DNA from 4 places in the Novosphingobium sp. TK46 genome. Region 3 is predicted to be linked to each of the others. Evidence: predicted binding sites of a transcription regulator. Region 3 holds the regulator's gene; each other region holds the start of a gene.

The links. The regulator LexA, encoded in region 3, represses DNA repair genes until DNA is damaged. The targets are predictions, from matches to a motif close to GTTCCNCNCTTGTTCT.
Region 1: a site for LexA is predicted at 3,437-3,452, ahead of recA (recombinase RecA). Genes of this name have one in related genera too.
Region 2: a site for LexA is predicted at 4,714-4,729, ahead of ACXJ1Z_RS08610 (MmcB family DNA repair protein). Genes of this name have one in related genera too.
Region 4: a site for LexA is predicted at 4,212-4,227, ahead of ACXJ1Z_RS16880 (error-prone DNA polymerase). Genes of this name have one in related genera too.

The regions. Positions count from the first base shown of each region.
Region 1 is NZ_CM143963.1:2,961,982-2,969,807, forward strand. It holds gene ACXJ1Z_RS14225 (DUF2062 domain-containing protein) at 1-330, shown strand, start outside; gene ACXJ1Z_RS14230 (hybrid sensor histidine kinase/response regulator) at 344-2,770, shown strand; gene ACXJ1Z_RS14235 (hypothetical protein) at 2,767-3,402, shown strand; gene recA (recombinase RecA) at 3,529-4,602, shown strand; gene ACXJ1Z_RS14245 (diacylglycerol/lipid kinase family protein) at 4,880-5,803, shown strand; gene alaS (alanine--tRNA ligase) at 5,861-7,826, shown strand, end outside.
Region 2 is NZ_CM143963.1:1,791,653-1,799,478, reverse strand. It holds gene ACXJ1Z_RS08640 (dihydrofolate reductase) at 1-115, shown strand, start outside; gene ACXJ1Z_RS08635 (bifunctional riboflavin kinase/FAD synthetase) at 124-1,053, shown strand; gene ACXJ1Z_RS08630 (asparagine synthetase B family protein) at 1,173-2,927, shown strand; gene ACXJ1Z_RS08625 (right-handed parallel beta-helix repeat-containing protein) at 3,029-4,039, shown strand; tRNA gene ACXJ1Z_RS08620 (tRNA-Arg) at 4,069-4,145, opposite strand; gene ACXJ1Z_RS08615 (hypothetical protein) at 4,380-4,679, shown strand; gene ACXJ1Z_RS08610 (MmcB family DNA repair protein) at 4,821-5,258, shown strand; gene ACXJ1Z_RS08605 (DUF1289 domain-containing protein) at 5,501-5,692, opposite strand; gene ACXJ1Z_RS08600 (cytochrome c1) at 5,822-6,667, opposite strand; gene ACXJ1Z_RS08595 (cytochrome b) at 6,692-7,826, opposite strand, start outside.
Region 3 is NZ_CM143963.1:3,676,370-3,684,195, forward strand. It holds gene ACXJ1Z_RS17545 (anthranilate synthase component I family protein) at 1-321, shown strand, start outside; gene ACXJ1Z_RS17550 (phosphodiester glycosidase family protein) at 422-1,210, shown strand; gene ACXJ1Z_RS17555 (anthranilate synthase component II) at 1,207-1,791, shown strand; gene trpD (anthranilate phosphoribosyltransferase) at 1,788-2,768, shown strand; gene trpC (indole-3-glycerol phosphate synthase TrpC) at 2,773-3,561, shown strand; gene moaC (cyclic pyranopterin monophosphate synthase MoaC) at 3,716-4,195, shown strand; gene ACXJ1Z_RS17575 (molybdopterin molybdotransferase MoeA) at 4,192-5,412, shown strand; gene lexA (transcriptional repressor LexA) at 5,482-6,168, shown strand; gene ACXJ1Z_RS17585 (ComEC/Rec2 family competence protein) at 6,363-7,826, opposite strand, start outside.
Region 4 is NZ_CM143963.1:3,522,589-3,530,414, forward strand. It holds gene dnaK (molecular chaperone DnaK) at 39-1,961, shown strand; gene dnaJ (molecular chaperone DnaJ) at 2,038-3,156, shown strand; gene ACXJ1Z_RS16875 (alpha/beta fold hydrolase) at 3,197-4,090, opposite strand; gene ACXJ1Z_RS16880 (error-prone DNA polymerase) at 4,258-7,826, shown strand, end outside.

The sequences.
Region 1 (7,826 bases), 710 kb from region 3:
GCGGTCGCGATGACGTTCCTGTCGATCCCGCCGACCACGCCGTTCATCCTGATCGGCTCGATCTGGATCGGCAATCACCTGGGTTATCACGCCGACATCTCGACGTTCTGGCGCTTGTACAAGGAACACGCCAGCCTGCGCGACTGGCTTTACTGGCTCCTTTCCGACGCGGCGCCGTCACTCGTCATCGGCCTGTTCATCATCTCGGTCGTTGCCGCAATCGTCGGCTACTTCATCGCCATGTGGTTCTGGCGTGCATGGATCGGCCGCAAGCACCGCGCGCGCAAGCTGCGGCCCGCGCGGGCGCCGCTGCTGGAGCCGCGGGCATGAACGAGCCCGATTCGTGATCGAGGCCGGACCCGTACGCGGGCCGGGCGAACTCGCCGCCATCATCGTCGCGATCGCGGCAAGCATCGCCCTGGTGTGGTTCGCCACCCATGACGGCGTGGTGGTCGCGGTGTTCGTCGCCGGCCTGCTCGCGTTCGGAGCAGCCGCTCTCGCGGTAAGCAGGAAACGCGCGGCCGCGCCGGAGCAGGAGTTCGCGACCCCGGACTGGTCGGTGACCGTGGCCGCGATCGAACGTCCCGACGCGGCCGTGGCGGTGACCGACCGGGCCGGGCGCCTGGTCTGCGCCAATTCGTTGTACGAGGCGTGGTTCGGCGCCGGCAGCGCCCCGCCGCACCTGCCGATCGACGATCCCTCGCGCGAACGCCTTGCAGAGGCGGTGCGCCTCGCCTGGCGCGACGGCGGGGCGCAACTGGCGCTCGATGCCGTGGATGCGGCCGGCGCTCAGCACTGGCAGGCGCATGTCCAGCGAGCAGGCCGGGGCGAGGACTTCCTGGTCTGGCAGTTCGCGTCGCACATTCAGGGTGATCCTGTGTCGGAGCTGGTGGCGCATCTTGACGACAAGCTGGGTCGAGCCTTGTCATACGCCGGGATCGCCGCGGCGCTGGTCGATCCTGATGGTCAGATCCGTGCCGCCAGCGCCGGTTTTGCCGAGCGCGCGACCGGCGATGCGCTGACCTCGGTCGTCGGCCAGCCGTTCGTCGATCTCCTGCGCCAGGAAGAGGGCGATCGCATCGTCTGGGCCCGCGATGGTCAGCGCGCGACGCCGCTCATGTTGTACCATGTGCCGGTCGCCAACCTCGATCAGTCCGGTGATCCCGATCCGCTGACGACGCCATCGCTGATCCTGGTCGTCGATGCCGGCCTGGGGATCGGCGCCGGAGAGGGCACCGGTGCCGCCGTGCCGCATCTCGAGGCTCTGCTGGGCCAGCTGCCGCTTGGTCTGGCGATGGCGGATCGCGATGGTCGCCTGCTATTCGCCAATGCCGCGTTCATGCGCGCCGCCTTCTGCGAAGGCCAGCCCCCGCCGACCTACCCCACCGACCTGGTCGTCAAGGAAGACAAGCGCGCGCTGGCCGAGGCGATCCGCCGTTTCGCGCAAGGGCCCGCCGCCGCCGGGGACATCGCCGTGCGGCTTACCGGTCAGGCCGACGAGCCGGTCTCGCTCAGCCTCGCCGGTGTGCGCGGCCTGGGTGAGGCGGCAGTGCTGCTGGGGCTGACCGATTCGTCCGAAGAGACGCGGCTCAAGCGGCAGGTCGCGCAAGCCACCAAAATGCAGGCGGTCGGCCAGCTCGCAGGCGGCGTCGCGCACGATTTCAACAACGTGCTTACCGCGATCCTCGGAACCTGTGACCTGATGCTGATGCGGCACACGCCCGGCGATTCGGACTATGACGATATTCAGCAGATCCGCGCCAACTCGAACCGCGCGGCCTCGCTGACTCGCCAGTTGCTCGCATTTTCCCGTCAGCAGACGTTGCGGCCCGAAGTCCTGCAACTGCCCGATGTCGTCGCCGACGTCTCGCAGATGCTGCGTCGGCTGATCGGCGAGAAGATCCAGCTGGTCGTCACCCACGACCGTGATCTCGGGCCCGTACGCGCCGATCCCACCCAGCTCGAGCAAGTGATCGTCAACCTGGCGGTCAACGCGCGCGACGCCATGCAGTCGCGCGGCGACGGCTCGGGTCGGCTCAATCTTTCGACCCGCCGCGTCACCACCGCCGACGTCCGCGCCATGCGCAGCGAGATCATCCCGGTCGGTGAATATACAGCGCTGCGGGTGGAGGACACCGGCGGCGGCATCGCGCCCGAGCATCTGGGCAAGATCTTCGAGCCGTTCTTCACCACCAAGGAGCAGGGCAAGGGTACCGGCCTCGGCCTTTCGACGGTCTACGGCATCGTCAAGCAATCGGGCGGCTTCATCTTTGCCGACAGCAGAGTGGGGATCGGCACCGTCTTCACGGTCTATCTACCGGTCGATCATGCCGGACCCGGAGCCGCGCGCCCGCTGGCCAAGCCTGCCGAAGCGCCCCGCCAATGGGCCGGGGGCGGTCGCATCCTGCTGGTCGAGGACGAGGATCCCGTCCGCGTCGTCGCCGAGCGGGCGCTCACTCGGCAGGGCTACCAGGTCACCTCCGCGCGGGATGGCGAAGAGGGGCTCGATCTGGTGCAGCAGGGCCAGCGTTTCGATCTCTTGGTCAGCGACGTGGTGATGCCGACGATGGATGGCCCGGCGATGGCGCGCCACATCCGTGAGATCGTGCCGGACCTGCCGGTCCTGTTCATGTCCGGCTATGCCGAGGAACAGCTGCGCAAGGAGATCGGCATCGCCAACGCCTGGTTCATGCCCAAGCCTTTCTCGGTGCAGCAACTGTCGGAAAAAGTCGGCGACGTTCTGGCGCGTTCGGCGCAGCCGGCCCCATGAGCAAGGCCGCGCGCGTTAGCAGGTCGCTGTTCGTCCTTGCTGTCATGGTGTTCGGTCTGCTTGCCGGGCTGGGCGGCTACTACGCCGGCGGACGTGCCGACGCGCGCGACGACACACGCCCGCTTGCGCGCCTGGCCGACCGGCTGATCGCGCGCGGCGAAGGCGCTGCGGGCCTTGGCGCCGGTCGCGAGGGACAGATGCTCGCGGCACTCGTCCCTGCAAGCGAGGATTTGGCGAGCGATCCTGCAGGAGGCGTGCCCATTCTGGCCCATGCGTTGGCGAAGCGAATGGCGTTCGAGCATTATACGCCAGGCATCGGCAGGATTCGCCTGGCCGGCTATGCCAGCGGGCTGGAAGCGGAGCTCTCCGGGCCGCGATTGGCGGCTTTGTGGCTGGAAACTGTGGAAATGGGACGCGGCCCGCATGGATGGATGCGCGGCGTCTATCAGGCGAGTCATGACTTGTACGGGCGTCCCCCCGCCGCGTTGAACGATGCCGAGTTTGCCCGATTGATCGCCGCTGCCGCCGCGTCCGCCGACACAGGGGTTGGCGCGAAACCGACCTTTGCGAGGCAATCGGCCGCGCCACGTGTCCGATCGACGATGACGGCCTTGGCGCCGGCATCGAGCTAGACGGTCAGCCCGCTTAAATTTGCCAACAGCACATGTTCCTCTCTTGTTCTATCGGAACAAAGAGAATACATCCGCTGGCGTGGACGTTGACCTTTCCGGTCAGCCCGGTAGCGAGGAGATAACGAAATGGCTGCTCAGCTCAAGCTGATCCAAGAAGGCAAGGACAAGGACGCAATGGACCGGCAAAAGGCCCTGGAAGCCGCACTCGCGCAGATCGACCGCGCATTCGGCAAGGGCAGCGCGATGAAGCTCGGCTCGAAGGAGACGATGCAGGTGGAGTCCGTTTCCACCGGCTCGCTCGGGCTCGACATCGCGCTGGGCGTCGGCGGTTTGCCGCGCGGGCGCGTCATCGAAATCTATGGTCCGGAGAGCTCGGGCAAGACGACTCTGGCGCTGCACTGCATTGCCGAAGCGCAGAAGATCGGTGGCACCGCCGCTTTCATCGACGCCGAACACGCGCTCGACCCGGTCTATGCCAAGAAGCTGGGCGTCAATATCGACGAACTGATCGTCTCGCAGCCTGACACTGGCGAACAGGCGCTCGAGATCGTCGATACGCTGGTGCGTTCCAACGCGATCGACGTGTTGGTGGTCGATTCGGTTGCGGCGCTGGTTCCGCGGGCCGAGATCGAGGGCGAGATGGGCGACAGCCACGTCGGCCTTCAGGCTCGTTTGATGAGCCAGTCGCTGCGCAAGCTCACCGGCTCGATCAGTCGTTCGCGTTGCATGGTGATCTTCATCAACCAGCTGCGCATGAAGATCGGCGTCATGTACGGCAATCCCGAGACCACGACCGGCGGCAACGCGCTCAAGTTCTATGCCTCGGTTCGTCTCGACATTCGTCGCACCGGCCAGATCAAGGACCGCGACGAGATCGTCGGCAACGCGACCCGGGTAAAGGTGGTGAAGAACAAGGTCGCGCCGCCGTTCAAGCAGGTCGAGTTCGACATCATGTACGGCGAAGGCATCTCCAAGATCGGCGAGATCCTCGATCTTGGCGTCAAGGCCGGCCTGGTGGAAAAATCGGGTGCCTGGTTCAGCTACGACTCGATCCGCATCGGTCAGGGTCGCGAGAATTCCAAGACCTACATGAGGAACAACCCGGAGGTCTGCGATCGTCTCGAGAAGGCGATTCGTGATCGCACCGCCGGTCTTGCCGAAGAAATGATGGCTGGGCCTTCCGAGGAAGACGACGTTTGATCCTAGGTCCGGCACTCGTCAGCGCGCGAGTGCCGGATCCAAGGTGCGTCAGCCAATCTCGTATCGATCGACGCTGATCTCGTTTCCGGGCGTGGGATGCGTGGTCTTCAGGGCTTCGACGATCTGATCCGGATCAGGCAAGCACGACGCTTTCTGTCGGACCGAACCTGACGACAGCGGACTTGGCAACCGCATTCAGATCGTTTCACCGGCGACAGGACCGTTCCTGACATACTTGGCTGCGGAACATGAAGGCCGCGCAGTGGTTGCCGCAGCCATGGCCAACAAACCGCCGCTACCCGTCGTCATCAATCGCAATGGCGGGCTGGCGTCCCGTCTCGGCGATAAGCTGGCGATGCAGGTGCAAGATGCCTTCGACGCGGTTGGCGCGGAGATCGCATTGCGGATGGTCGATGGCGACGATGTGACCGAGGCGGTCCAGCAGGCGCAAGGCGATACCGTAGTCGTGGGCGGTGGCGACGGTACGATTTCTGCCGCAGCCGGTGTTCTGGCTAATCAGAACAGGCGTCTCGCCGTTCTGCCGCTGGGCACGCTCAATCATTTCGCGCAGGCGATCGGTCTCGACGGTACGCTCGCGCACGCCGCCGATGTCGCATGCCGGGGTGAGGCGCGCCGGACCGATTTCGGGTTGGCGGGCGACCGCGTGTTCATCAACAATGCCTCTTTCGGGATCTACCCGCGGATGGTTCGCGACCGCGATCGCCTGCCTTTACCCAAGTGGCTCGCGACCATACCGGCGGCTGTACGCGTTCTCTGGCGTCCGGGATCGCGCAAGCTTCGCATCAGCATCGACGGTCGCGTGCAGTTGGTCCGAACGCCGCTGCTGTTTGTCGGCAACAATCGCTATTCGCTCGGGGCCGGCGCCGTCGGTCAGCGTGAAAGCCTGGAAGATGGCGTGCTGTCGCTTTACGCCGTCACGGCGCGCAGCGGCCCCGGTCTTGTCGCTGAAGCGCTGCGTATATTGCGCGGCAAAGCCGACCGCGAACAGGATTTCGCGACGCTTTCGGATGCGCGCGAAGTGCTGATCTCACGGTCGGGCCGTCATCCGGTCGCGCTGGATGGCGAGGTCGTGCGCCTTATGTTTCCGCTTAAGCTCAGCATCCGGCCCAAGGCGTTGTGGGTCATGCGCCCGCGCGCTGCCGAGGCCGCCATGATGCCAGATTCGCCGGATCCGCGATGAGCATGATCGTGCCTTCGCGCTTGCCGCGCCTGCAGGGCTGATTTATCGGCTTGAGCCATGCGCTCGACCAATGAAATCCGCCGTTCCTTCCTCGAATACTTCGGCTCGCAAGGGCATGAGGTTTCCGCGTCGGCGCCGCTCGTCCCGTACAACGATCCCACGCTGATGTTCGTCAACGCGGGCATGGTACCGTTCAAGAACGTCTTCACGGGACTGGAGAGCCGCGACACCCCGCGCGCAACCTCGTCGCAGAAGTGCGTTCGCGCGGGCGGCAAGCACAACGATCTCGACAATGTGGGCTACACCGCGCGGCATCACACTTTCTTCGAAATGCTCGGAAATTTCTCGTTCGGTGACTACTTCAAGGAGCAGGCGATCACCCACGCCTGGACCCTGCTGACGAAGGTTTGGGGACTGCCCGAAGAGAAGCTGCTGGTCACAGTCTATCACACCGACGACGAGGCGTTCGCGCTGTGGCAGAAGATCGCCGGCCTCCCTGAAGACCGCATCATCCGCATCGCCACCAAGGACAACTTCTGGGCGATGGGCGACGATGGCCCATGTGGCCCATGCTCGGAGATTTTCTTCGATCACGGTCCACACATCGCGGGCGGCCCGCCGGGATCGCCGGATGAAGACGGCGACCGCTTCATCGAGATCTGGAACCTGGTGTTCATGCAGTTCGAGCAGGCGGCCGGCGAAATCGTCGGCAACCTGCCGCGCCCGTCCATCGACACCGGCATGGGGCTGGAGCGCATCGCCGCGGTGATGCAGGGCGTGCACGACAATTACGATACCGACACGTTCAAGGCGCTGATCGCCGCGTCCGAAAGCCTGACCAGCGTGCCCGCCGAAGGCGCGCAGCGCGCGAGCCATCGCGTCATCGCCGATCACTTGCGTTCGACCGGGTTTCTGCTGGCGGATGGGGTTCTGCCCTCGAACGAAGGCCGTGGCTATGTGCTGCGCCGGATCATGCGCCGCGCCATGCGGCACGCGCATCTGTTGGGTGCATCGGAGCCGCTGATGCATCGGCTGGTCCCCGCGCTCGTGGCCGAGATGGGGCAGGCCTACCCCGAACTCGGCCGCGCCCAGCCGTTGATCGAAGAGACGCTCCAGCGCGAAGAGATTCAGTTCCGCCGTACGCTATCCAATGGTCTTCGCCTGCTCGACGAAGCGACCGTCGGCATGAGCGAGGGCGGCGAGCTGCCGGGTGAGACCGCGTTCCGTCTCTACGATACCTTCGGCTTTCCCTACGACCTGACCGAAGACGCACTGCGTTCGCGTGGGATCGGTGTCGATCGGGCTGGTTTCGATGCGGCGATGGCGCAGCAAAAGGCAGCCGCGCGCGCCGCTTGGAAGGGCTCGGGTCAGGCCGCTGACGGTGAGGTCTGGTTCGATATCGCCGAGCGCGAGGGCGCGACCGAGTTCACCGGCTACACCTCCGACAGTGGCGAGGGTCGTGTCGTGGCGCTTGTGCGCGACGGCAAGGAAGTGCCGTTCGTCGAAGCCGGCGATACCGTGACTGTGCTGACCAACCAGACGGCGTTCTATGGCGAAAGCGGCGGGCAGGTGGGTGACGCCGGCATCATCACCGGCGCGCCGGGCAGCGGCACGGGCGACCTGCGCATCGTGGTCGATGACACCGCCAAGCCGCTGGGTCGTCTGCATGCCATGCAGGGCCGGGTCGAGGCCGGTACCCTCACCGTAGGCGACACCGTTCAACTGGTCGTCGATATCGAGCGGCGCGATGCGATCCGAGCGAACCATTCGGCGACACACCTGCTGCACGCCGCGCTGCGCAACCGGTTGGGCGGGCATGTGACGCAGAAGGGCTCGCTGGTGGCGCAAGAACGCCTGCGCTTCGACTTCTCGCACCCCAAGCCCCTGACCGACGATGACATAACCGCGATCGAGGCCGAGGTGAACGCCGAGATCCGCCATAACGAGCGGGTGTCGACCCGGCTGATGAGCCCCGACGAAGCGATCGAGGCCGGCGCCATGGCGCTGTTCGGCGAGAAGTACG
Region 2 (7,826 bases), 1.9 Mb from region 3:
CGATACGACGATGCCCGCGCCCGGCCCCGATTGGCGCGAACTGAGCCGCGAGGAGCATGCTGCCCAAGATGGCAGGCCCGGCTACGCTTTCGTGACGCTCGCGCGCCTCTTATAGGCGTTGCGATGATTCGCCTCGATCACCGCGAGCCCATGCCCGAAGCCCTGCGCGGCGCGATCCTCGCGCTGGGGAACTTCGACGGCTTCCACCAGGGCCACCAGGCCGTCGTCGGCGAAGCGATCCGCTGGGCGCGGGCCGAGGGACGGCCGGCGATCGTCGCCACGTTCGACCCCCATCCGGTTCGTTTTTTCAAGCCCGATGCCGAACCGTTCCGGCTGACCACGCTCGACCAGCGCGAGGCGCTGTTCGCCGCCGCCGGGGCCGATGCGATGCTGGTGTTCCACTTCGACGCCGTGATCGCCGGGATGCCGGCCGAACGCTGGGTCCGCGAGATCATCCACGAACACCTCGCCATTGCCGGCGTCACCACGGGTGAGGATTTCGTGTTCGGCAAGGATCGCAGCGGCACCGCCGCCTCGCTGCAGGCGCTGGGCGAGCCGCTCGGTATCGCCACGCGCGCGGTGGGCGGCGTGTCGGACGCCGAAGGGCCGATCTCGTCCAGCCGCATCCGCGCCGCACTGCGCGCCGGCGACTGCGAAACCGCCGCCCGCCTGCTCACCCGTCCGTTCGCGGTGCGTGGCATCGTCCAGCATGGCGACAAGCTGGGCCGCACGATCGGCTACCCTACCGCCAACTTACCGCTGGGTACCTACTTGCGCCCCCGCTACGGCATCTATGCGGTGACCGGGAGACTGCCCGATGGCCGCGTGCTCGACGGCGCCGCCAACATCGGCATCCGCCCCACGTTCGATCCGCCCAAGGAACTGCTCGAACCGTACTTCTTCGATTTCTCCGGCGATCTGTACGGGCAAGAGATCGAAGTCGCGTTTCACCACTTTCTGCGACCCGAAGCGAAGTTCGACAGTCTCGATGCGCTAACCGACCAAATGGAGCGCGATTGCGACGAGGCGCGGCGGCTGCTTGCCCTGGCCTGACCCGGTTCGGCGCATGTCACGCCTGAACGGGCGCGTCTGCGATCGCTTCATGGGATCTTAACCACGATGCGGCACTCCCGCTGCGTCCCGAGCCACGGGACGATGGAGATGCGCTGTCGATGGCTGGTTGGTTTCTCACCCGCGAAGAGCATCCCGGCGACGCTGAGACCGCACTCGACACCGCGCGGGCGCAGTTCGCTCGCCATGGTTTCACCAACTTGCAGGAAAAGCGGTTCGCCGGCTGGGCCCTGATCCACGCGCCCTACATCGTCGGCGGGCCGTCCTTGTTCTTCGAAGAGATCAACGGTGATTTCGCGCTCGCCGCAGGCACCCTGGCCTACGATGGATTGACCGGTCCTGCCGCCTTGCGCCAGCTGCTGGCCGAGGCGAAGCCACCGCAGTTCGACTGGGCCCGTCTCGCCGGCCAATTCGCGCTCATCCTCCATCGCGGTGGACGAACCTTCATCGCCACTGATTTCTTCGGCGCGTTCCAGCTTTATCACGACGCCGGGCACACCCTGTTCTCGACCTCGTTCCTCACTGCCGCGACGGTGTTGCCGCAAGTCAGCTTCGACGCTCAGGGGCTTTATGAATATGCCGTGCAAGCCGCAGTCCTGGGCGACGACACGGTGCTGGCCGAGCTCAAGCGCCTGGGACCGAACCAGGTCGTCGAGCTTTCACAGCGAGGCGCAACCTTCCATGCCGTATCCAAGCCGCTGCCGACGGCCCCCACCGTGGAGCCCTTGGCCGAACGCGTCGCCAGTCAGGCTGCCTTGCTGCGCAACGTCGTGGGCGAACAGGTCAGCCACTTCGGCGACCTGGTGCAATGCCCGTTATCCGGCGGGCTCGATTCGCGGCTGGTCTATGCGGTGCTGCGCTCCCTCGGCTGTACGCCGCAGGTCTATGTCTACGGCTGGCCGATCAGCGAGGACGTGAAGATAGCGCAGCAGATCGGCGCGGCGGAGGGCTTCGCGGTCGAATGGATCGACAAGGACGCCTATCGCGAAATCACCCCCGACGCGTTTCCCGAGCAAGTCGCCCGCAATTTCGAGGAGAACGATGGCCTGCCCAACTTCGGTGGGCTGTTCGACAACGGCGGCAACTCCTACGCCCGCGACCGTCGCCACCGCGACGGCGCGCTGACCATCTCGGGCGGCGCGGGTGAGATCTATCGCGACTTCTTCTTCCTGCCCGATCGCCCCTTGCGTGTCGCCGATGTCGCCGACAGCTTCTTCGCCCGGTACGACCGCCGCGACATGACCGCAGCTTTCGACGGCGGCGCCTTCCTGCGCCGGATCCGCGACAAGATGCTCGAGGCGCTGGAGCGGCCCGGCGACACCGGCGTCCTGCCTCGCACCCTGATCGAGCAGCTCTACCCGCGCTTTCGCGGCCGCAGCCTGTTCGGGCGCGAATTGAGCGTCGAAGCGCGCTACAGCCCCTACACCTTTCCTTTCCTCGACCAGCGCGTGGTGGCCGAAGCGATGACCCTGCCCATGCCGCTCAAGCGTGCGGGCGTGTTCGAGGCGGCCTTGCTCAACGCGATCGATCCGGTGCTGGCGGCGCGGCCTTCCGCCTATGGCCACCACTTCGCCGAGCCTCCGAGCCGGCGCCATCGCTTCGACGAATGGGCGACGCGCATCCGTCCGATCTGGCTGCGCAAGAACAGCTATGCCATCCAGCGGCGTCTCAAGCCGCTCGGCGACGAGCATGGCGGCCTGCACGCCGATGAGTACATGGGCCAAGTGATCGATCTCGATTACCCGGTGATGCGCCGCTGGTTCGACGTCGACGCGGTCACCGACAGCGGGCTCAAGCGCCGCATCGCCCTGCTCGAATATCTCGCCACCTATCTTGGGTCACGATTGGTACGGTGAGTGTCCAGCCTTGGCACACGGCGGCAACCAACTTGCCGCAAAGGATGCCAAGCACCTGCGCGTGTGGTTATGCACGCTACAACCGTTGGAGAATCCCCGCCGTGCGTCTGCCCATCCTCGCCACCGTCATGTTCCTGACCGCCGGGCCGGCGATGGCCCAGTCGACGGCGCCGTTCTTCGTATCCGAGAGTGGCAAGGGATTCGGCAGCCTGACCGAGGCGGTGAACGCGATCGGCGACGGTGACGGCACCATCCTCATCGCTCCCGGCCGCTACGCCGATTGCGCGGTGCAGGCCGCGGGCCGCGTCGCGTTCGTCGCGCGCCAGCCCGGCACCGTAACTTTCGACGGCGGCGTCTGCGAGGGTAAGGCCACGCTGGTACTGCGAGGCCGCGGGGCGCACGTGCAAGGCATTCGCTTCACGCATCAGGTCGTGCCCGATGGCAATGGTGCGGGCATCAGGCTCGAACAGGCCAACCTGACGGTCGTCGGCTCCACATTCATCGATGCGCAGTGCGGCATTCTTTCGGGCGACGAAGCCTCGACCAACACCGTCACCGTCGATCGCTCTACTTTCGCCGGCCTTGGCAAGGATCCGCGCGGCAATGGCGCGCACGCCATGTATATCGGTCGGGTCCGCTCGCTCAAGGTGACCAACTCGCGCTTCGAACGCGGCACCGGCGGTCATTACATCAAGAGCCGCGCGCCCAACATCGAAGTGCTCGACAGCAGCTTCGACGACAGCCGCGGCACGATGACGAACTACATGATCGATCTGCCGAACGGCGCCGTCGGCCGGATTGCCGGAAACGCCTTCGTCAATGGCTTGGGCAAGGAGAACCGCACGACCTTCATCTCGGTCGCACCCGAAGGCCGCGAGAACACGTCGGCAGGCCTGGTGATCGAGAACAACAAGGCCTGGCTGGTCCCGAACTACCCATGGCAGACCGCATTCGTCGCCAACTGGACCAGCGACCAGATTATCGAGCGCAACAACACGCTGGCCCCCGGCATCACCCGCACCAGGCGCATGGCGGACAGCGGCGCGCGCCAGCTGCTGCGGATGGCATACAACTACGTCCACGACAAAGCGCTCGACCTGCTCAAGGCTTAAGGCGAGATCGGCGACCGATGTGTTTGGAATGGTGCACCCGACAGGATTCGAACCTGTGACCTCTGCCTTCGGAGGGCAGCGCTCTATCCAGCTGAGCTACGGGTGCAACGGTCGGGCGACTAGCAGAGGGCTGCGGCCGATGCCAGCGGCTTTTCAAGCGATGCAGGCTGGGCTCGCACCGCTCATGGGACGATCCACCAGCGGCCATTAGCTTTTTGGCAAGCCTGGTTCGCTAGCTTGCGCCACTATGGACGCATCTGCGATCGACTTGAACGAGGCCCGGCCGTTTCCTGGCCGCAGGCATCCTATGGGGATCGAAACACCAACAGCCAGCGTACCCATGGCGCTCACCACCGCTTGGTCGGCGATCCATGAGGCTGCGACCACCGTGGGGGTGATCGCCCGGATCGACATGGCTCATCTTTCCCTTCTGATCGATCGCGGATTACAAGTTACGATAGGCCCATGCGCCGATGCAGCCCTGCGGGATGACATGCAGGATCTGGCCGATGTTCTGCAGCGTGGTATCGCCGCACTGCTATATGCCCATACCAGCGGCGGTTCTCCCGATGCTGCGGCGCGTGCGTTGTGGGCAGATTTTCTTGCGGCAAGAGACGCCATTTCGACGCGGCTTGCTTAGGTGAGTACGCATCAGCTCGTCTGAGAGGTTGCAAGTTCCCGCTATGTTCTTAATGCGGGTGGCATGACGTTACACGACTCGCGTGCCTATCCGGCCATACCCGTGCGGCCCTCGCCAACCACTTACGTCGCCAGCGATGTGATGCGCGGCATCTGCCGCCTTTTCGCGCGCAACGACATCTGGTGCGTGCCCGAGATGCCGCTGCGTTGTGGTCGGCGCGCCGATCTGATGGGCATCGACGCCAAGGGTGCCATCATCATAGTCGAGGTTAAGGTGAGCCGAGCCGATCTGCTGGGCGACGCCAAATGGACCGACTACCTCGATTATTGCGACAGGTTCTACTGGGGTCTCGCGCCGAGCCTAGACCGTGCCTGTCTCGAGAGCGAAGCGTTTCTGCCGGGTCGGTGCGGCCTCATTGTCGCCGACGGCTACGACGCCGAGATCCTTCGTCCTGCGTCAACCCGCAAGCTTGCCGCGCCGCGGCGCAAGGTCGAAATCGAACGGCTTGCCCGCACATCGATGCGCCGCCTCGTCACCGGAGCCGACCCCCATACGATACAATGGGGCGCAAGCGACTGACGGCTCATCGCTGGTTGGCATCGAGGTTTGAGCGCCGATGGCGGGATCGCGAGTGGCTCTGGGCAAGCGCATCGGTGTGCACCGGCACTGGCTTTGCGGTGCTCTGCTGACGAGCCGGCGCTGAGCAGAACCAGCGGGCACAGACACCGACGCAGGATCGCAATAGCAAGTAAAGCAGCCCCGATCCGGCGACAGGGCGTGATGGGACTTTACGAGGCGTAGTGGCCGGATCGTGCGATGCTCTAACGATCGCGATGCGTTGGCGCCGTACCAATACGCGATCGGACTTTGCCGATGATCTGCAGCTTGTCAGGCGCTGAAAGCCTGGACCAGACGGTAATCTCTTCGAGGGTACGAAAGCAGCCGCTGCAGTGATCCGTCGCATCATCGATCCGGCACACGCCGGTACACGGCGACAGAACATCAGCGATCATGGTGTGAACATCGGTACGGTACCCGCGGTCCGTTTGTGAGGACGGCTCGTATGTCCATCACCAATACAAAACGCCCCTGCCATCTCAAGGATGGCAGGGGCGCTGCATGTTCCGCCTGGGTGGCCTTGATCAGGCCGCCTTCTTCTTCTTTTCGTACCAGATGTTCTTGTACGACATGAAGCCGAGTACGGTGGCGAAGAGCAGGAAGCCCAGCACTGGCCAACCGGTCTGCTTGCGCTTCTCGAGCTTGGGCTCGGCCGTCCAGATCAGGAAGGCACTTACGTCCTTGGACATCTGGTCGACCGTGGCCTTGGTACCGTCGCTGTAGGACACCTGCCCGGTGCTGGTCAGCGGCGGCGGCATCGCCAGGTTCAGGTTTGCGAAGTACGGGTTGTAGTGCAGACCCGGAGGCGTCTTGGCATCCGGGAATTCCTTCAGCAGCGCGGCGGGTTGCTTCTGGTAGCCGGTCAGCAGCGAATAGACATACGGACCGCCATCGTGACGCGCCTTTGTCATCAGCGAGAGATCCGGCGGAACCGCGTTATTGTTTGCAGCGCGCGCGGCGATGTCGTTGGCGAACGGCTTGGGGAAGTAGTCAGTGGGCATGCCCGGACGCATCGCATCCTCGCCCGTGTTGGGATCGGTGCCGGGAACCTGGAAGCCCTTGGCGATCGCCTTCACTTCCGGGTCGCTGTAGCCCAGCGCCGTGAGGTCGCGGAAGGCGACGTGGCTGAGCGAGTGGCAGGCCGAGCAGACTTCTTTGTACACCTGGAAGCCGCGCTGCAGCTGCTGGCGGTCGAACTTGCCGAACGCGCCGTCGCTGGAGAAGCTGACTTCCTTGGGGTGCAGGTGGAACTCGTGCTCGGCGGTCACCGGCGCGGGTTCGGTGATCTCGGTGTAGGCGCCGTTGGCGAACGACCACGCGAGGCCGACTGTGAAGAACAGTCCGACGAGGATGGAGATGATGCGGATCATGGCGTTATTTCCGTCTCGATCGGGTCAGGCGTGGCTGTGGTCGGGGGTCGAGGTCGTGCCGGGAAACGGCGCGGTCGGGCTCGCCATCAGCGGCACGTTCTCATCCTTGCCGAGCACGGCGTCGGTGATCGAGAACGGCAGCGGATCGGGACGCTCGATGGCCGACACGATCGGCACGATGATCAGGAAATGCGCGAAGTAGTAGATCGCGGCGATCTGGCTGATCATCACGAAAGGCTCCGCAGCCGGCGCGCCGCCGCAATAGCCCAGGATGAGCGCGTCGACGACGAGCGCCCAGAAGAACTTGCGATACAGCGGACGGTACGCACCCGAGCGAACCGGCGAACGGTCGAGCCAGGGCATGAAGAACCACACCAGGATCGCGCTGAACATGGCGAGCACGCCCATCAGCTTGGCCGGGATGAAGAAGAAGTCCGAGGTGAAGGCGCGCAGGATCGCGTAGAATGGCCAGAAGTACCATTCGGGCACGATGTGCGCCGGTGTGCTCATCGGGTTGGCCGGAATGTAGTTGTCCGGGTGCCCGAGGTAGTTCGGAAAGAAGAACAGCACCAGGCAGTAGAGGAACGCGAACGCGCCCACGGCCCAACCGTCCTTCGCGACGAAGTAGGGGTAGAACGGCACGGTATCGCTCTCGGTCTTCACTTCGACGCCGGTCGGGTTCGACGAGCCGGGGATGTGCAGCGCCCAGATATGCAGGATGACGACACCCAGGATCACGAACGGCAGCAGGAAGTGAAGCGAGAAGAAGCGGTTGAGCGCGGCGTTGTCGGGCGCGAAGCCACCCAGCAGCCACTGTTGCAGCGGTTCGCCGACGAACGGAATGGCGCTGAACAGGCCGGTGATGACCTTGGCGCCCCAGAAGCTCATCTGACCCCAGGGAAGGACGTAGCCCATGAAGGCGGTGGCCATCATCAGCAGGAAGATGGTGACGCCCAGCAGCCACACCATTTCGCGCGGAGCCTTGTACGAACCGTAGAAGAAGCCGCGGAAGATGTGGATGTAGATGACAACGAAGAAGGCCGAGGCACCGTTGGCATGCGCGTAGCGCAGCATCCAGCCCCAGTTGACGTCGCGCATGATGTGCTCGACGCTGTCGAAGGCCACGCCCGCGTTGGCGGCATAGTGCATCGCCAGGACC
Region 3 (7,826 bases):
GCGGGGTTCCCGGCCGGCACCGTCTCGGGGGCGCCCAAGGTACGCGCCTGCGAAGTGATTGCGGAACTGGAGCCCGAAACGCGCGGCGCCTATGCGGGCGGCGTGGGGTATTTCGCGCCCGATGGATCGGTCGACAGCTGTATCGTCCTGCGCACCGGCGTGCTCAAGGACGGCGTGCTCCACGTTCAGGCGGGCGCCGGGATCGTCGCCGACAGCGACCCTGCGTCCGAGCAGCGCGAATGCGAAGCTAAGTCGGGCGCACTCTTCGCCGCGGCGCGCGAAGCGATCAGGGTCGCGGGAGAGCCGGGCTTCGGCCAGTGACGGGATCGGCGTCGCAGCCAGGCACGCTTGAGGCTCCACTGTCTTCAGCGGAGCCAAACCACCGGCCTGCCCTCCCCACCCAAGCTGGCATCCCGCCTCGGTGCTGAAAGGTTATCGCTGCGCGGCGCTGGCTTTAGTGGTGACGCTGGGCGCCTGCGGGGAGAAGGAACGGCAGGCCGCCGCGCCAACCAGGCCCCCGCCGCCGGCATGTGTCGGCGCCACGTTCGAGGGCACGCCGCTTACCCACTGCATCGCCGATCCTGCGCGCCACACCATTCGCATGGTTCTTGGCCCTGAAGGAAAACCTCATCGCAGTCTGTCGGAACTCGCCGTCGCGCTTGGCTCGAGATCGAACCGGGTCGCCTTCGCGATGAATGGCGGCATGTTCGACGATGCCGGACTGCCCATTGGCTATTATGTCGAGAACGGGCGCCGAGGCCATCCCCTCAACCGCGCCCAGGGTTGGGGGAACTTCCATCTGCAACCCAATGGCGTCTTCTACGGGACCGGCACCAAATGGGAGGTTCGCAGCACCACGGATTTCGCCGCTCACGTCGCCAAGCGCCCGCAGTTCGGCACGCAGTCCGGGCCGATGCTGGTGATCGCCGGCAAGCTTCACCCTCGCCTCGATCACGACGGTCCATCGCAGAAGCTGCGCAACGCCGTAGGCGTCGACCGGCAAGGCCGCGCGCACTTCGTGATCAGCGAGGCCCCCATCTCGTTCGGCAAGCTCGCACGCTATTTTCGGGACGAGCTGCATACTCCAAACGCATTGTTCCTCGATGGCAGCGTATCATCCTTGTGGGATCCGCAAATGCACCGCGTCGATGGCGGACCACCGCTCGGCCCCTTGATCGTGGTCGAGAAAAGGACGAAGGCAACGCCATGATCCTGGTCATCGACAACTACGACAGCTTCACCTGGAACCTCGTCCATTACCTGATGGAGTTGGGCGCGAAGGTCGAGGTGGTGCGCAACGATGCGATGTCGGCAAGCCAGGCGATCGGCACTGGTGCGCAAGGATTGCTGATTTCGCCGGGCCCCTGCACGCCGAACGAGGCTGGCATCAGCCTCGACCTCGTGGCGGCCGCCGCCGACGCCGAGTTGCCGTTGTTGGGCGTTTGTCTGGGGCATCAGGCGATCGGTCAGCATTTCGGCGGAAAGGTGGTGCGCGGCGGGCTGATGCACGGCAAGACGTCGCCGGTGACCCATGATGACAGTGGCGTGTTCGCCGCCATTCCCTCGCCGTTCTCCGCGACCCGCTACCACTCGCTCATTGTCGAGGACATTCCCGAGGCTCTGCAGGTCAATGCCCGGTCCGACGATGGCCATGTCATGGGGTTTCGCCACGCGACACTCCCGATCCACGGCGTGCAGTTCCATCCCGAGAGCATCGCCACGCAGCACGGTCACGCGATGCTGGCGAACTTCCTCAAGGTCTGCGGCATCGAGGCGCGGTTGCCCGCGTGACCGTCGCGATCACGCCCGCCCTGGTCGAGAGCGAAGCTCTGTTCGGCCGCATGCTCGATGGCGACATGCAAGACGACGAGATCACCGCCGCTCTGCTGGCGCTGTCGGAGCGTAACGAGACTGCCGAGGATATCGCAGGCGCCGTCCTGGCGATGCGCGCCCGCATGATCCCTGTGAAGGCGCCGCCCAATGCCATCGACGTGTGTGGAACCGGCGGTGACGGGCAGCATAGCCTCAACGTCTCCACCGCTGTGGCGATCGTCGTCGCCGCGTGCGGCGTTCCGGTTGCCAAGCATGGCAATCGCGCGGCCTCCTCGAAAGCTGGAGGTGCGGACACCCTCGAGGCCCTCGGGCTCGACCTCGATCGCGCCAGTGACATGGCGGAGCAGACGCTGGCCGATATGGGCCTAGCGTTTCTGTTCGCTCAAAAGCATCATCCGGCGCTCGCGCGGATCGCCCCCATCCGCAAGGCGATCGGCAAGCGGACGATCTTCAACCTGACGGGTCCGATGGCGAACCCGGCATCAGTGTCTCGCCAACTCGTGGGCGTTGCCAATCCCCTTTATGTGCCGATTTATCGAGACGCCATGGCGATGGTCGGAACCGGAGCCGCAATCGTCGTCGGGGGCGATGAAGGGCTCGATGAACTGTCGATCGACGGCGGCAGTGTCGTCGCTTCGATAGGCCTTCCCGCGCTTCCACGGCGGATCACGCCCGCCGATGCGGGGCTGCAGAGTCACCCGTTGGATCAGTTGCGTGGCGGTGACGCCGCTTACAATGCTGCGGCTTTGCGTCGGCTGCTGGATGGCGAAGCGGGCGCCTATCGTAACGCCGTTCTGCTCAATGCCGCCGCTGCGCTTATCCTTTCCGGAGAAGCCGCCGATTGGCGCGAAGGCGCCGAGGAAGCCGCTGAGGTGATCGACAAGGGCCTTGCCAAGACCCTGCTCGATTGCTGGATCGCCACAACAGCAAAGTAGGATCATGTCCGACAAGCTCAAAGAAATCTGCGCCACCAAGCGCGAGGAAGTCGCCACGCGCAAGGGCTTCGAGACCTTCGCCGACCTCGATGCCAAAGCGCGCGAGCAGACCGCGCCTCGTGGTTTTCGCCGTGCGTTGGAGGCGAAGGCGGCAAATGGTTTTGCCCTTATCGCTGAGATCAAGAAAGCATCCCCCTCTAAGGGGCTGATCAGGAATGACTTTCGTCCAGCCGAACACGCCATGGCCTATCAGCGCGGAGGCGCCGCCTGCCTCTCCGTGCTGACCGACGCATCCTATTTCCAAGGCCATGAAGATTATCTCGTCGATGCTCGTGCAGCGTGTGAACTGCCGGTCCTGAGAAAGGACTTCATGATCGATCCGTGGCAGGTTGCCGAAGCGCGTGCGATCGGGGCCGACGCGATCCTGATCATCGTAGCGGCGCTGGAAGATGAATTGATGATCGACATCGAAGCCGCCGCGATCGAGCGCGGAATGGATGTGCTCGTCGAAGTTCATAATGAGGATGAGATGCAGCGCGCGAGCACCTTGAAATCAGGCCTTATCGGCGTGAACAATCGTGACCTGAAACGCTTCGTGACCGATCTTGGGACGACCGAGCGGCTTACGGCCCTGGCGCCTGCGGGAACGCTGCTGGTGAGTGAAAGCGGGATCGAAAGTCACGCCGATATCGAACGGCTCGCCAAGTGTGGAACGCGCACGTTCCTGGTGGGGGAAAGCCTCATGCGACAATCCGACGTCGAAGCGGCAACGCACGCGCTTTTGTTTGGCTGAGGGGCAGCGTAAAGTCCCTGTCCTACCGCGAGCGGCTCTGCCATGATCGCCCGATGATAGATCACTCTTGGATATCGATCGGTCCTCGCTGCGATGAGCCCGATCGGCCTACCTTGCCACTGTTCAGGACACCGGCAACTGCGGCAATCAAACGATGAGCAAATCACTCACACACATCGATGACGACGGCACCGCGCGGATGGTCGATGTCGGTGCGAAGAACGAGACTCACCGTTTGGCGGTCGCATCCGGCCGCATCCGCATGAGCGCCGACGCCCTCGACGCCATCCGAAAGGGAAATGCTCCCAAGGGTGATGTACTTGGCACAGCGCGCATCGCCGGCATCATGGCAGCCAAGCGGACGGCTGACCTGATCCCGATGTGCCATCCTCTGGCGATCGACGCGGTCAACCTCGATTTCGCCTTTGAAGCTGATGCCGTCCGCGCCGTCGCCACTGCATCCCTGACCGGCAAGACCGGCGTGGAAATGGAAGCGATCACCGGGGTTACGATCGCCCTGGTCACGATCTACGACATGGCAAAGGCGCTGGATAAGGCGATGGTGATCGAGGATGTACGGCTGATCGAGAAGCGCGGCGGTAAATCCGGGCACTGGCGCGCGCTGCCGTCATGACCCGAGAGCCGCCGATCCCGCTCGAAGAGGCGCAGGCGCGGCTGCTGGCCTTGGTCTCGCCCTTGCCGATCGAGCGTATCGCAGTCGAAGCTGCGCTCGGGCATTACCTGGCCGAGCCGCTATTGGCGCGCCGAACCCAGCCTTTCGCCGCACTTTCGGCAATGGATGGCTATGCCGTTACCCAAGGCGATCTGAGCGGCCCATGGCGGATCGTCGGAGAAAGTGCGGCCGGGCATCCCTTCATGGAAAGCTTCTCAGCCGGACAAGCTATTCGCATATCGACCGGAGCGATGCTTCCCGCCGATGGAGCGGCGGTTATCCTGCAGGAGGATGTCACGCGCGACCTCGACCGCATCGTGCTGTCAGGCGATCGCCCATCACCGGCCAACAAGCATATCCGGCCGCGTGGCATGGACTTCTCGGAAGGTCAGCAAGTGCTGCCGCGCGGTATGGCAATGGGCCCTGCCCAACTGGCTTTGTCGCTTAGTGCCGGGCACGATGATATCGCTGTTCATCGCAAACCGAAGGTGCTGATCATGGATAGTGGGGACGAACTCTCTGCCCATCCAGCGACATGTTCGGATCACCAAATCCCCGCCAGCAATGGCGTGATGCTGGCGGCTATGGCGCGCTCCTTGCCCTGCGAGGTTCGCCGGATCGGCCCGATACCCGACACGCTCGGCGCGCTGGCAACTGCCTTCGCCAAGGGCTCCGACGCCGATGTCATCGTGACCAGCGGCGGTGCGTCGGTAGGCGATCACGACTTGGTCAAGCCGGCGCTCGAAGCCTGGGGTGCCGAACTGGGCTTTTGGCGCGTTGCTATCAAACCCGGAAAGCCGATCCTCGTCGCCACCAGGACAGTCGGCGCGAGGCAGCAGATCATACTCGGACTCCCGGGCAATCCTGTGTCGAGCCACGTGACGGCATACCTCTTCATGTTGCCGCTGCTGCGAGCGTTGCTCGGGGCGGCTGCTCCGACGCCGCGGTCTATGACCTTGCGGCTCGGCGCCCACTTGCGAGCAAACGGTGGACGACGCGCCTTCGTCCGCGCGTACTGGAACGGGCAGATCGTGATCGTTCATCCTCAGCAAGACAGCAGCGCATTGAGTGCGCTGGCGGTCAGCAACGTGCTTGTAGATCGTCCAGCCAACGCACAACCGGCAAGCGAGGGCGACGAGGTTATCGCGTACTGGCTCGAAAATGGCGGAATGGCTTGACGGGCAAATTTTTGTTGCTTACTTGTTCGCTAATTGTTCACGAGAACAACGCCCAAGGAGGCGGCGAAGATGTTGACGCGCAAGCAGCACGAATTGCTCAGGTTCATCCAGGTAAAGCTGGAGGAGACGGGTATCTCTCCCAGTTTCGAGGAGATGAAGGAGGCTCTTGATCTCAAGTCGAAGTCGGGCGTTCACCGCCTGATCTCGGCTCTTGAGGAGCGCGGTTTTATCCGCCGCTTGCCTAACAGAGCACGTGCTTTGGAAGTGCTCAAGCAGCCTGATAATCTTGGTGCACGCGTTGTCCCCTCGCGGTCGATTAGCACCGGTATCGATTTGGCGAAGCCGCGGGCGCCGACACCGCGTCCCGCCAACGATGTCATCGAAATCCCCCTGCATGGCCGTATCGCCGCTGGTATGCCGATCGAGGCGCTGGAGGGGCAAGCCATGTTGCCCGTTCCTGCCGCGCTGCTGGGTTCAGGCGAACATTACGCGCTTGAAGTCTCTGGCGATTCGATGATTGAGGCAGGCATACTCGACGGAGATTTCGCGCTGGTGAAGCGTACGAACACCGCTCGTGATGGCGAGATCGTGGTAGCCTTGATACGCGGCGAGGAAGCGACGCTGAAGTACTTGCGGCGCGAGGACGGGTTCGTACGACTGGATCCAGCTAACGCAGCGTACGAGCCTCAAATCTACGCAGTCGGAGAAGTCGAGGTTCAGGGTAAGTTGGCGGGGCTGTTACGCCGCTATCATTGAGCGGGGCTTCGCGTCGGGCTCAATGTATGAACCAGTTTCAACGCAATCCGAACTCGGGCGGAAGATGGCGGGATTTGATGTCGGACAGACACTTGGAATGGCGAGGCGCCAGTCATTCGTTGCTCGCGAAAGGCTGGTCCTTGGGCAATTTAATAGGGAGATCAGGCGTTTGCAAAGTATATCTCGGCGCTTGTCTAAATTTTACCGGCCAACATTCCATTACCCGGTGCGGTCGTCGTGCTGGGGCCAATTGATCGTTTGCGTTGCCAGGCCGTGACTTCCTGATGCCACCAACCATGCTGGCCCTCGCCTTGTGCAACGCTCGTCACCCTTGCGGACCGAAGATCGATTGCCAGTCCACCTGCCCTGGTGAGCAGCCGTCGATCTGCTTTCAACCAACGTGGTTGGCAGCTATTCGGCAGCCATCGATCCGATACCACAATATCGACCCTGTCACAGGAGGCCGCCAGCGCCCGCTCTGGCAAAGCACCATGGCTGCGCGTCAGAAGTACAGACCAGTCGCGTTCGCCCCTGCGTAAAGTCACAATACACGCATCACGATTACAGCGCGCGCCCGGCCATGCGGTGATGACCAACGGTGTCCCGCTCATCCCTGCCACCTCAATTAAATTATCCCGCGCGAAATTGCTTCGGCTCTCGCGCAGGATGAACAACTTACTGGCGTCGTCGCCGAGCAAGCCAACATGTCGTCCATCTCCCGATATCAACAGGTCAGCTGGCTGAACCACCACCACCAGAATTGTACCGATTGCGGCAGGCACCAACCCCAGCCAGCGGATTCGAGCGCTCCAGAGTGCCAGCCATAAACCGCCGACGACAAAGAGCATGAACGAACCGCCGCCAAATGCCGGCATGGTCGTCACAGCGCCGGGCTGTCGCGCGACCCATTGCGCGACGGCCTTCAATAGCCAGACCGCCGTGTCTGCCACCCACCACGCTGGTGCCCCAAAGCCAACCGTGTCGAGTACCAGTCCGATCAACACTGATGGCATGATAATCACTGTTGTCAGCGGGATAGCGACGACATTTGCAAGCGCTCCATAGATGCCGCCACGATGAAAATGGTAGAGCCCGATCGGCATCAAGGCTACCTCGATCAGTATCCCGGTCAGCAAAATCATTGCGAGATGGCGCCCACCCCGTACGAGCGGACTTTCTTCACGCGGCTTGAGGAAACTACGGATTGGCGCGGCGCCCGACAGCGCGACGATCGCCAGCACCGCTGCAAAACTCATCTGAAAACTGGGCCCCATGATCGCCTCGGGCCAGACGAGCAGGACGAGGAACGCGGCAAGCGCCAGCATTCTCAGCGACAGCGCCTCCCGGCCAAGCGCCAGCGCCGCCAGGACCAGCAAGGCTCCGATGCACGAACGAACCGTCGGGACTTGTGACCCGCTCAGCAGGGTGTAGCCGATTCCTGCGAGTGCGCCGCACCCCGCGGCCACGACCGGCAATCGCACTCTTAGCGCAAGCCACGGCCACAAGGCCAGCAGGCGCAAAGCCGCGAAGTAGAGCGCTCCGATGACGGCGCTCACATGCAGGCCACTGATAGAGAGCAGGTGGGCGAGACCGGAATCGCGCATTGCCTGCGCGTCGATGGCAGTGATGCCGCCCATATCACCCGTCGTTAGGGCTGC
Region 4 (7,826 bases), 150 kb from region 3:
CCGGGCGGTGTCATTAACGACGTGAGGAATTGGGGATAATGGCTAAAGTAATCGGTATCGATCTCGGCACGACCAACAGCTGCATCGCGGTCATGGACGGCGGCAAGCCCAAGGTCATCGAGAATTCCGAAGGCGCACGCACGACGCCTTCCATCGTCGCCTTCACCAAGGATGGCGAACGCCTGATCGGCCAGCCGGCGAAGCGCCAGGCGGTCACCAACGGCGACAACACGATTTTTGCGGTGAAGCGCCTGATCGGCCGCCGCTTCGACGACCCGGTGACCAAGAAGGACACCGAGCTGGTTCCATACACCATCACCCGTGGCAAGAATGGCGACGCGTGGGTCAGCGCCGGTGGCGAGGACTACAGCCCGTCGCAGGTCAGCGCTTTCATCCTGCAGAAGATGAAGGAAACCGCGGAAAGCTACCTGGGTGAGACGGTCACACAGGCGGTCATCACCGTGCCGGCATATTTCAATGACGCGCAGCGCCAGGCGACCAAGGATGCCGGCCAGATCGCTGGTCTCGAAGTGCTGCGCATCATCAACGAGCCGACCGCTGCGGCCCTTGCCTATGGTCTGGACAAGCAGGACGGCAAGACCATCGCGGTCTACGACCTTGGCGGCGGTACGTTCGACGTTTCCGTGCTCGAGATCGGCGACGGCGTATTCGAGGTGAAGTCGACCAACGGCGACACCTTCCTGGGTGGTGAAGATTTCGACTCCAAGCTGGTCGAGTGGCTGGCGGACAAGTTCAAGGCCAAGGAGAACATGGACCTGCGGACCGACAAGCTTGCTCTGCAGCGTCTCAAGGAAGCAGCTGAAAAGGCCAAGATCGAGCTTTCGAGCACCGCCTCGACAGAGATCAACCTGCCCTTCATCACCGCCCGCATGGAAGGCGGCAGCACCACGCCGTTGCATCTGGTCGAGACGATCACACGTTCGGATCTCGAGAAGATGGTCGCTGACCTGATCCAACGCACGCTCGATCCTTGCCGCAAGGCTCTGGCCGATGCCGGTCTGACCGCCAAGGACATCGACGAGGTCGTGCTTGTCGGCGGCATGACCCGCATGCCGCGCGTTCGCGAAGTCGTGAAGGACTTCTTCGGCAAGGATCCGCACACCGGTGTGAACCCGGATGAGGTCGTCGCCATGGGCGCTGCGATTCAGGCCGGTGTGTTGCAGGGTGACGTCAAGGACGTGCTGCTGCTCGACGTGACTCCGCTGTCGCTGGGCATCGAGACGCTGGGCGGCATCATGACCAAGATGATCGACCGTAACACGACGATCCCGACCAAGAAGAGCCAGGTCTACTCCACTGCCGAGGACAACCAGCAGGCAGTGACCATCCGCGTGTTCCAGGGCGAGCGCGAGATGGCGCAGGACAACAAGCTGCTTGGCCAGTTCGACCTCGTCGGCATCCCGCCGTCGCGTCGCGGCGTGCCGCAGATCGAGGTGACTTTCGACATCGACGCCAACGGTCTGGTCAATGTGTCCGCCAAGGACAAGGGCACAGGCAAGGAACAGCAGATCCGCATCCAGGCATCGGGTGGTTTGTCCGATGCCGACATCGACCAGATGGTCAAGGATGCCGAGAAGTTCGCCGACGAGGACAAGAAGCGCCGTGAAGGGGCCGAGGCCAAGAACAACGCCGAAAGCCTGGTTCACGCGACCGAGCAGCAGCTCTCCGAAAATGGCGACAAGGTCGACGCCTCGCTGAAGTCCGAGATCGAGGCCGCCATCGCTTCGACCAAGACCGCGATCGAAGGCGGTGACACGGCGGACATCACCGCCAAGTCACAGGCGTTGACCGAAGTCGCCATGAAGCTTGGTCAGGCGATCTACGAGAAGGAGCAGGCTTCTGCGGCTTCTCCTGAGGCTGATGCAGCCAGCGCACGGGCCAGCGGCGACGACGATGTCGTCGATGCCGAGTTCTCGGAAGTCGACGAGAACAAGGGCTGATAACCTGATGAAAGACGCAACCCCCGCCGGTGCGACTTGCGCCGGCGGGGGTTAGTGTGTCGCGAGGGTAAAATACGTGTCAGCTACTGAGATAGATTTCTACGAACTGCTCGAATGCGAGCGTACTGCTGACGACAAGACGCTGAAGTCGTCTTATCGCCGCCTTGCCATGCGGTTCCATCCGGACAAGAACCCGGGCGACGCAGAGGCAGAGACGCGCTTCAAGATGATAAGCGTTGCCTACGATTGCCTCAAGGATCCGCAGAAGCGGGCGGCGTACGATCGCTATGGCCACGCCGCGTTCCAGAACGGCGGACCGGGCGGCGGGCAGGGCGGTGACTTCGGCGATATCGGCGACATCTTCGAGTCCATATTCGGACAGGCGTTCGGCGGAGGTGGCGGTCGTCAGCAAGCCCGTCGTGGTGCCGATCTGCGCTACGATATGGAAATCAGCCTCGAAGAAGCGTTCGAGGGCAAGAAGACCGAGATCGAGATCGAGGTATCGCAGGCTTGTGAGCCTTGTCATGGCTCGGGAGCTGAACCTGGTACCGGGTCTCGTCGTTGCACGACTTGCGGAGGCCACGGCAAGGTCAGGGCCCAACAGGGCTTCTTCATGGTCGAGCGAACTTGTCCGACTTGTCATGGCCGGGGCGAGGTGATCGAAAAGCCCTGTCGAATCTGCCGTGGCGAGGGCCGGGTCGACAAGCCGTCACGGCTTGAAGTCGACGTACCTCCCGGCGTCGATTCGGGCACACGCATCCGTTTGTCGGGCAAGGGCGAGGCGGGTCCATTCGGATCGCCACCGGGAGATCTCTATATCTTCCTGCATGTGAAGCGCCACGCCGTCTTCGAGCGAGAAGGCACCACGCTGGTCACGCGTGTTCCGATCACCTTTACCACCGCCGCGCTTGGCGGTGATATCGAGATCCCCGGCGTGGATGGCGAACGGCTCGCTCTCGATATCCCGGCAGGAATCCAGTCAGGCAAGCAGTTGCGCAAACGTGGAGCCGGCATGCCGGTGCTTCAAGGTCGGGGACGCGGTGACATGGTGATCGAAATCACCGTCGAGACGCCGACCAGACTTACCGCCAAGCAGAAGGATTTGCTTCGCGAATTGCAGGAAACCGAGACCGGCGACGAGTGCCCGGGCTCGAAGGGCTTTTTCGACCGGATCAAGTCCGCGTTTACAGGCTGATGGTGAAAGCCCACTCCCGATCCGGGAGTGGGCTTGAGGATCAAAGGGGCTGTGTGGACAACAACGCCGCCGTTTGTGCGTCCAAAACCTCCTGCCGATTGTCGACCTCACCTCCACTCAGGAAGCGAAGCAGATCCTCGGACAAACGCTGCGTGTGCGTGGCGAACACGCCATGTGGCGCACCGGGATATTCCACGAATTGCGCGCCGGGCACCTGATCGGCGACAACGCGTCCGGTAGCTTCGATCGGAACCGTCGCGTCGGCATTGCCATGAACCACCAAGGTGGGCACCGTGAACGATGGCAGATCGCCCCGGAAATCGGTATGGGCGAAAGCCGCGGCCGATTGGATCGTGGCATACTGGCCGGCCTTCATGGCCGTCATCCAGGCCCAACGCAGCTCTTCATCCGATACCGGATGGCTGAGCAGGCCCACTCCATAGAAGTCCTTGATGAAGCCGGTGAAGAAATGGCGGAAGTCCGTCTTCATTCCATCGGTCATCTGCTGGAACACGCTTTCATCGACGCCGTTGGGATTGTCGTCGGTCTTGAGCATGTAAGGCACTACCGAGCTGATCAGCGCCACCTGGCTTACGCCTTTGCCGGCATGACGGGACATGTAGCGGGCGATCTCTCCGCCGCCCATGGAGAAGCCAACGAGCGCCACGTCCTGTGTCGCGCCAGTAGCGGCCATCACTTCGGCCAGGTCATCCGAGAACGTATCGTAATCGTAGCCACGTGGCGCATGATCGGATCGACCGAAGCCACGGCGGTCGTAGGCGATGGCGCGATAGCCATGTTCGGCAAGCGCGATCATCACGGGATCCCAGCTGTCCGACGACAAAGGCCAGCCGTGGATGAGGACCACCGGCCTTCCTTCGCCCAGGGTCTTGACGAACAGCTGCGTCTCATCACGTGTCTGGATCATAGGCATGGGAGTCTCTCCTTCATCCTTCTCAATTCATTCATCAGGTTCGCGTTCCTGCCTGATGCTTGCGGGTACGTTGTTTCGTCTGGGGAAAACGGACGAGCGGAAACCTGACAAAAGCCAAATTAGAACATAAAAGGAACGATTCTTCATCTACCAGTGTTCTGATTATCATGCCCGAAGCGCCGCTCACCCCAGACCGCAGGCGGATCTCGATAGATCCGGACCTGATCAAAGAGCCGACGACAGCGCCGTTTGTCGAGCTTGGCATGGCCAGTTGCTTTTCGTTCCTGCGCGGCGCGTCCGATGCAGCGCAGTTGGTAGAGCGCGCTTATCAACTGGGCTACGATGCGATCGGCATCGCCGACGTCAATTCTCTTGCCGGCGTGGTACGCATCCACACCGAGACTCAGAGGGTGAAGTTGCGCCCTGTCATTGGTTGCCGCATCGAGACGGTCGAAGGCTTCGCTTTCCTTGCCTACCCTCAAGATCGGGCGGCTTACGGGCGATTGTGCCGTCTGATCTCTGCCGGACGAATGGGCACGCTGTCAGGTGGTTGGCAGCAAAAGGGCGTGTGCGAGATCTCCTTGGATATGCTCGCCGACCATGCGCAAGACCTGCACCTGATACTTGTGCCCCCGCGCGATCTGGCCATCAGGTACACGATCGAGATCAAGAGCAATGTCATGCCTTTGCGTCCGGTGGATCAGTCATCCGGCACCGCGCAGGTGGCGACCGAGGCTTTCGATCTAACCACGCATTCAGATGACCTGCGCGGTCTACTCCCGCTACTTGCCGGCCGACTTGTGACCATGAAGCACGTTGCTGCCAGCTATCTGCATGTCGGTGATGATCTGGCCCGCATCGAAAAGCTCGACGAAATGGCCAGAGCGAACGGACTGTCCATCCTGGCGACCAACGATGTGCTCTATCACGCGGTAGAGCGGCGGCCGCTGCAGGACGTGATGACGGCGATCCGTCACAAGACGACGGTGGCTGGCGCAGGGCTGCTGCTCGAAGCCAACGCGGAACGCCATTTGAAGTCGCCGGACGAGATGGTCCATCTGTTCGCCCGATGGCCACATGCGATCGTTGCATCGCGGTCGGTTGCAGATTCCTGCAGGTTCAATCTGAAAGACCTGAAGTACGAATACCCGACCGAGATATGTCCCGATGGCTTGGATCCTCAAGAATATCTGGTGAAGCAGACTTGGGACGGTGCGGGTCGCCGATATCCCGATGGCGTACCGGAGCACGTCCATGACAGCATAGTCCATGAGCTTAGCGTCATTGGCAGGATGAAGCTCGCAAGGTACTTTCTGACGATCAAGGATATCGTTGATTTTGCTAGAAATTGCCAACCGCCGATCCTTTGCCAGGGGCGTGGTTCGGCGGCGAACTCCGCTGTATGCTACTGCTTGGGAATCACCTCGGTCGATCCCGCCGTCCACAGCCTTCTGTTCGATCGCTTCATTACCGAAGAGCGCAACGAGCCTCCGGACATCGACGTCGATTTCGAGCATGAGCGACGCGAAGAAGTGATCCAGTACATATATGGTCGGTACGGGCGAAAGCGTGCCGGTCTTTGCGCCACGGTCATTCACTATCGACCACGCATGGCGATCCGTGAGGTCGGAAAGGCGATGGGTCTGACCGAAGACGTTACCGCTGCGCTTGCGCGGACCGTCTGGGGCGGTTGGGGCACCGAGATCGGCGACAAGCACGTCGCGGAGACCGGCATGGACGTTACCGATCCACACTTAAAGCGCGTTCTCAAGTTGACCGAGCAGATGATCGGAATGCCGCGGCACCTCAGCCAGCACGTCGGCGGCTTTATCCTCACCCAAGGCCCGCTCATCGAAACCGTACCGATCGGCAATGGCGCCATGCCGGAGCGCAGCTTCATCGAGTGGGACAAGGACGATATCGATGAGCTTAAAATTCTCAAGGTAGACGTCCTTGCTTTGGGCATGTTGACATGCATCCGCAAGTGTCTGGATCTTCTGGAAAACCACCACGACCGCTGCTTGAACTTGGCATCGGTTCCACGCGAGGATCCCGAGGTCTATGCGATGTTGCAGAAGGGCGACTCGCTGGGCGTATTCCAGGTGGAAAGCAGGGCGCAGATGAACATGCTGCCGCGATTGCGACCGCGCGAGTTCTACGATCTGGTTATCCAGGTCGCCATCGTGCGTCCCGGGCCGATCCAGGGCGACATGGTGCATCCCTATCTCAAGCGCCGTAGAGGCGGTGAGCAGGTGGTCATCCCTGGACCATCGCCGCAGCATGGCCCTCCAGACGAACTATCCTCTATCTTAAGTCGTACGCTGGGTGTGCCGATTTTTCAGGAACAGGCGATGAAAATCGCGCTCGATGCCGCCGAGTTCACGGGTGAGGAGGCCAATCAGTTGCGCAAGGCTATGGCAACATTCCGATCGCGCGGCATGCTGGACGTGCTGCAGGAGCGGATGGTCAGCCGGATGATCGAACGCGGCTATGATGCCGACTTTTCAGAACGTTGCTTCAATCAGATCAAGGGATTTGGCGAATATGGCTTTCCCGAAAGCCATGCGGCAAGCTTCGCACACCTGGTCTATGTCTCAAGCTGGTTGAAGTGCCACTTTCCGGCTGCCTTCGGTTGTGCGCTGCTGAACTCCCAGCCGATGGGCTTTTATGCGCCCGCGCAGATCGTGCGCGATGCCTTGGAACACCACGTCCCTGTCTTGCCCACTGATGTGAACGCCAGCGAGTGGGACTGTACGCTTGAAAAGACATCTGCAGACCTGTCGTTCAAGGATAGCGGCAGGCCGGACGGACACATCGGCCTGCGGTTGGGATTGCGCCAGATCGACGGCTTTCCCGAAGCCGCCGCCGCCAGGATCGTCAGTGCACGTGTGGAGGGAGGGCCGTTTCTCGATATCGCGGAATTGCAGGCACGCGCCAAGGTGTCCCCGCCTTTGATCGAACGGCTGGCCGCGGCGGATGCGTTCGGTTCGCTTGCTCTATCGCGACGACAGGCCTTGTGGAACGCACGCAGCCTGATCGCCGGGCCGGACTTGCCGCTGTTCGCCGCCGCCGATGCTCGCGATGAGGGAGATGAACGCGCGAAGACGCAGTTGCCGCAAATGCCGCTGAGTGAAGAAGTAGTGGCCGATTACCAGACACAGCGCCTCAGCCTGAAGGCACATCCGCTCGCGTTCTTGCGGCCCGGCCTGGCGGAACGCGGGTTCGTGCGTGCATGCGACCTGCGAAGTCGCAAGTTCCGCACCATGGTTCAGGTCGCTGGCGTCGTGCTGATCCGGCAACGGCCGGGTTCGGCCAAGGGTGTCTGCTTCATCACGCTTGAAGATGAGACCGGCGTGATCAATCTCGTCATCTGGCCCGATCTGAAGGAGAAGCAGCGGCGCGTCGTCATGGGCGCGCGATTGATGGAAGTACGCGGCCGGGTCGAGTACGATGACGAAGTGATCCACGTAATTGCCGCGCACATGACCGACGCCACGCACGAATTGCACCGCCTGTCCGAAGATCTGCTGCCCACCACCATCGCGCGCGCGGACCATTGCAACAATCCGCTGCCCAGTAAGTGGGGGCCACGTGACAACCTTCGCGAAGGCAAAGATGATCCGTTCAAACCGATCGATTACGATCAGTGGACACCACCGGGACCGGGAAATCGGGAATGCGGCTTTCACCAAGGCCATCCCCGAGACGTGCGCGTGATTCCCAAGTCACGTGATTT